Regions from separate parts of the Herbaspirillum sp. BH-1 genome, predicted to be linked through region 1. Evidence: predicted binding sites of a transcription regulator. Region 1 holds the regulator's gene; the other holds the start of a gene.

Region 1 (2,393 bases):
GGCGGATGCTGGAGCGTCCGGTTCCCCGGCTGTTCACTTTCTTCTCGGTGCTGGGTGAAGAAGAGAAGAGTGCCATGCTCATCAATATTGCCGCGTCCCTGTCGCAGGCCAAGCATAACGTGCTGGTTGTCGATGGCGACGTGGCCAGCACCGGGCTGCTGACCCGCATCGGTCTGCGCCACGACGTGGCCACGCTGCAGGAAGTGGCGCGCATGGAGCGTCCCTTGCGCGAGGCCACCCGCATGCTGCCGGAAGGCTTTGCCATGGCCCGTATTGCCCGTCGCAGCGTGCCGGTCGCCAGTGATCCGCAGGCCGGACGTCTGGCCGAGATTTTCGACAGCCTTATCGAGCAGGCCGAGATCACCCTGGTCAACGGCGTGCTGGCGAGCGACCAATCGCTGCCGGTGCCGACCATGGAAATGGGTGAGATCGTGATCCAGGTATCGACCACGGCCACCTCGATCAAGGCTGCCTATGTGCTCCTGAAGAGCCTGAGCGACCGCATCGGGCGGCGTCCCTTCAGCCTGATCGTCAATGATGCCACCGAGGCCGAGGCGCGTACTGTTTACGCCAACATGGCCCAGGCCGCCAGCCGCTATCTGGCGGCGCAGTTGAAGTTCCTCGGCGCCATCCCGGCCGATGACCATATCCGCCGTGCTACTGGTCAGGGGCGGGCGGTGATGGATGTGTTTCCCTTTGCCGGTGCGGCGCTGGCTTTCCAGCGTCTGTCCAAGCAATTCACGGCGGCCGATACGGCCCGCAGCACTTACGGAATGGCAACCGATGGTGCAAGTCTGGGAGTGTGACGTGCATGTATAACGTCAAGGGAAAAAAGGGCAAGAACGACGTGCTGGAGCAGCATGCGCCGCTGGTCAAGAAACTGGCGCATCAGCTCAAGGCAAAATTGCCCCCTAGCGTAGAGGTGGACGACCTGATCCAGGCCGGCATGATGGGCTTGCTCGACGCCGTCAACCGCTACGAAGAGACCCATGGCGCGCAGTTCGAGACCTATGCCGTCCAACGCATTCGCGGCGCCATGCTGGACGAGCTGCGCAGCAGCGACTGGCTGCCGCGCAGCATCCGTCAGAACGCCCGCAAGGTAGACGAAGCCATGCAGGCCTTGCTGCAGCAGCTCGGTCGCCAGCCGCAGGAAACCGAAGTGGCGCAGCACCTCAAGATCAGCCTCACCGAGTATCAGTCGCTGCTCAGTGAATGCGGTGGGCACCAGCTGATCTACTACGAGGATTTCCACGACGACGATGGTGGTCATGAACATTTCCTGGACCGCTACCAGACCGCCGAGTCCGATGACGACCCGCTGCAGAACCTGATCAACGGCGGCTTCCGCGAAGCCGTGGTGGATTCCATCAAGGCCCTGCCCGAGCGCGAGCAGATCCTGATGGCCCTCTACTACGAGCAGGAAATGAACCTCAAGGAGATCGGCGCCGTCATGGGCGTGTCCGAGTCCCGCGTGTGCCAGCTGCACAGCCAGGCAATCTCACGCATGCGCTCCTATCTGCGGGAGCATTCGTGGAGTGGGGTGGCCTGAGGCGTGATTTGCGTCCGGGAGGACGCGCTCCGGCATGCTCTGACGGCTCCTTCGGGAGCCGTTTTCAATTCCATCGAAAAAAGGTGTCCAATTTGACGTTTTTGCTTACAGCTCTTGTGTGCCGCCTTGGGCCTGACCCAGATTGCGCTGAACAGGTAAAGCTTGAGGCATCTGCATCGCAAAAAAAAGACCCCCGAGGCATGGCACTCGGGGGTCTTTGTATCTGCGTCGATTGCGCTCGTGGCGCTCGGCTTGGAGGGTGGTCAGACCACGCCGAGCCTGCGGCCGGAAGATTTGATGCTGTTCTGTCCATCCGGTCCGTAGAAGTTGCCGGTGCCGGTCTTGCCCTGCAGGATGGTGAGTGCGCTCTGGTTGATCGAAAGCTTCTTGCCGATCAGCAAACCGTTGACACGGTTGAGCTCCTTGGCATCCTGCGCCAGTTCGAACAGGCCGGCCCAGACGTCCTTGTCGGCGTCGCTGCCGTGCTCGTTCATCCACTGTTGCATGCCGGCCTCGTCTTCGCTGTAACCCAGGCTGCCCAGCAGGCTGTGGCGGTTACCGGCCAGTGTGGCCATGTCGGAAACGATGGTGGCTTTTTCGGAGATGATGTCGGTCAGGCCTTCGGCGGTGGCTTCAGCCAGCAAGGCCTGTTCCTGATTCAGTTTTTCGACCAGGCGGGACAGGGCAGCGTGTTCCAGGGGCAGATTGCTGGCCGGATTCATGCGGGTGATCCTGTGCGAAGGCAGTGACGATCAGGCCGGACGGGCGCTGATCAGGGTCTTGACGGTGTCGATCAGGCCATTGGCCACTTTTTCCGGATCGATCTGGAAGGTGCCGTTGGCGA
Region 2 (2,393 bases), on a different contig from region 1:
GCCATGGCGGCGGCGTTTGCGAAACTGCGCGGTTGAACTGACTGCGCGTCGCTGCAATGGCATTGTGGCGACGCTAATGTGATGCAATGAAAAGAGGCTGTTCCCTTGCGGGGACAGCCTCTTTTTCGTTCGCGTAGCGGCCCGGATCTACGGGCGTCAATCCTATGCGGTGGTGCTGATCCGCGTCTGGCTCACCGATACCGAGATACTGACGGTGGTCTCGCTGGCAACCACGGTACCACCCTGGCCATCACCGTTGTCGGCACCGCCTTCACTATCCCCACCCTCCTGCTTGCCACCCTTGACCTTGTTGATGAAGTCATTCAGCGACTTCTGCACGAGGTCATAGGTCTTGTCGATGTTGCTGGCGATGTCGCCCTGCAGGACGCTCAGGCTTTCCAGGATGCCGCGTGCTTCCTTGAAGCCCTGGTCGACGCCCTTGAAGATCAGGTTCATGTAGTCGTCGATGTTGGTCGCGTCATCCTTGTCGGGATTGTTCTGCTTGTAGAGGTCGAACATGTTGGTGATGAAGGAGACGATGCGCCCGGCCGTGCCTTCCGGCGAGTTGTCCTGGGACGCTGCGTTCTGCACGGCCTGATCGCCCAACTGAGGGCGCAGGATGTCGTTGATGTTTTCGATGGCGGTCTTGTAGACCAGCGACAGCGGATCGTTGCCGCTCTGCAGTGACACCTCCAGCGAGGACTGGACGATGGACAGGTTGAACTGTGCCTTGGCGCCTGCTTCGGTCAACAGGTTCGCCTTTCTGGCTTCGGCGATCTTGTCATTGCTGGTGCCGGAGGTACCGGACGCATTGGCAGACAAGGCAGTGCTGTCGCCGTTGGTAGCGTTGGAGGAAGTGGTGCTGGGCAGCAGGGTTTTGCTGTCCAGGCCGGTGGTGTTGCCGATGGCCATGACGGTCTCCTGTAGAAAAAGGGGATCCGGGCATCAAGGGGGAAGACGGATCCACTGGAAATGATGGCGCGTCGGATGACGAGCCACTCCATTCCTGCATAACGGCCCGGTCGTGACGGACTTGATATTGACAAAAATTAACAGGTGTCAGTTTCCTCGTCCGGGTGGCAGCACTTACTGCGGTGGATTTGTTCGATCTGACGCAAAGCCTTTTCGGTAAAGGCTTTGCGGCGAGCCGATGCGGGTCGATACGGTGGCTCTCACCCTAAAAAATTTTTCAGAAAAAATGTAACGAAATGTCCGATCCGTGGTGGCAGGCGGATTTCATTTGCAGTGATGCAATGAAATCACGATGACATGCTGCCAAGGCCGAGCTGAGAGAAAACGCAGCGTATCGAAACGCTGCGTTCAGTGACGATGAGGATGTAGATATGGACGTGGATGTGGATGAGCTGGAAAGCCTGCTCCGCTCATTCCATGACGAACAGGCGACGATGTTCGCGGATGGCGTAACGGTCGGTCATGCCGGCGATGTAGTCGGCGACCTTTCTTGCCTGCTTGTCCAGCTGCTGGGCGTCATCATGCATTGCCTTGACCTGATAGTCCGGTGGCAGCAGGCTGGGCTGACCCATGAAGGCAGCAAACATCTCGGCAATGATGCGCCGCGCCTTGGCGGTCATGCGGTTGACCTGATAGTGACGGTAGAGCTTTTCGCGCAGGAATTTCTTCAGCACTGCCGCTTCGCCGGCCATGGCATCGGAGAAGGCAATGAGCGGCGGGGCGTTGCGGACATCCTCGATGTCGCGTGGCGCGAGCTCGGCGATGCGCGTGCTGGCGGTCTGGATCAGGTCGACGATGAGCGCGTTGATCATGCGGCGGACCGTCTCGTGGATCACGCGGCGACCGGTGATGCCGGGATAGGTCTGTTCGACTTCGCGCAGATGGCGGGCGAAGAAATCCACTTCGCTCATCAGCTCCATGGTCAGCAGGCCCGAGCGCAGGCCGTCGTCGATGTCGTGGTTGTTGTAGGCGATCTCGTCGGCCAGGTTGGCCAGCTGTGCTTCCAGCGAGGGCTGTTTCTTTTCCAGGAAGCGCACGCCGATGTCCCCCAGTTGCCGGGCATTGTGCAGCGAGCAGTGCTTGAGGATGCCTTCGCGGGTTTCGAAGGTGAGGTTCAGGCCATCGAAGGCGCCATAGTGCTGCTCCAGCTCATCGACCACGCGCAGGCTCTGTAGGTTGTGCTCGAAGCCGCCGTGCTGCTTCATGCAGTGGTTCAGCTCATCCTGGCCGGCGTGGCCGAACGGCGTGTGGCCCAGGTCGTGGGCCAGGGAGATGGCTTCGACCAGGTCTTCGTTGAGTTGCAGGTTGCGGGCGCAGGAGCGGGCAATCTGCGCGACTTCGATGCTGTGGGTCAGGCGGGTACGGAACAGGTCGCCTTCGTGATTGACGAAGACCTGGGTCTTGTATTCGAGACGGCGGAA

Evidence for each region. Region 1 encodes FliA, which starts transcription of late flagellar genes. Its sites were predicted from a motif close to CTAAAGTTTNNNNNNNNNNNGCCGNTA; they were not measured.
Region 2: the regulator FliA is predicted to act here: its motif matches at 1,012-1,038, upstream of HBH1_RS17050 (DUF5610 domain-containing protein).

The regions. Positions count from the first base shown of each region.
Region 1 is NZ_PKOI01000007.1:240,269-242,661, reverse strand. Features, by position in the region: gene HBH1_RS12370 (MinD/ParA family ATP-binding protein) at 6-806, shown strand; gene HBH1_RS12365 (RNA polymerase sigma factor FliA) at 812-1,549, shown strand; gene HBH1_RS12360 (flagella synthesis protein FlgN) at 1,813-2,271, opposite strand; gene flgM (flagellar biosynthesis anti-sigma factor FlgM) at 2,302-2,393, opposite strand, start outside.
Region 2 is NZ_PKOI01000013.1:75,474-77,866, forward strand. Features, by position in the region: gene HBH1_RS17045 (Tex family protein) at 1-36, shown strand, start outside; gene HBH1_RS17050 (DUF5610 domain-containing protein) at 163-912, opposite strand; gene HBH1_RS17055 (deoxyguanosinetriphosphate triphosphohydrolase) at 1,383-2,393, opposite strand, start outside.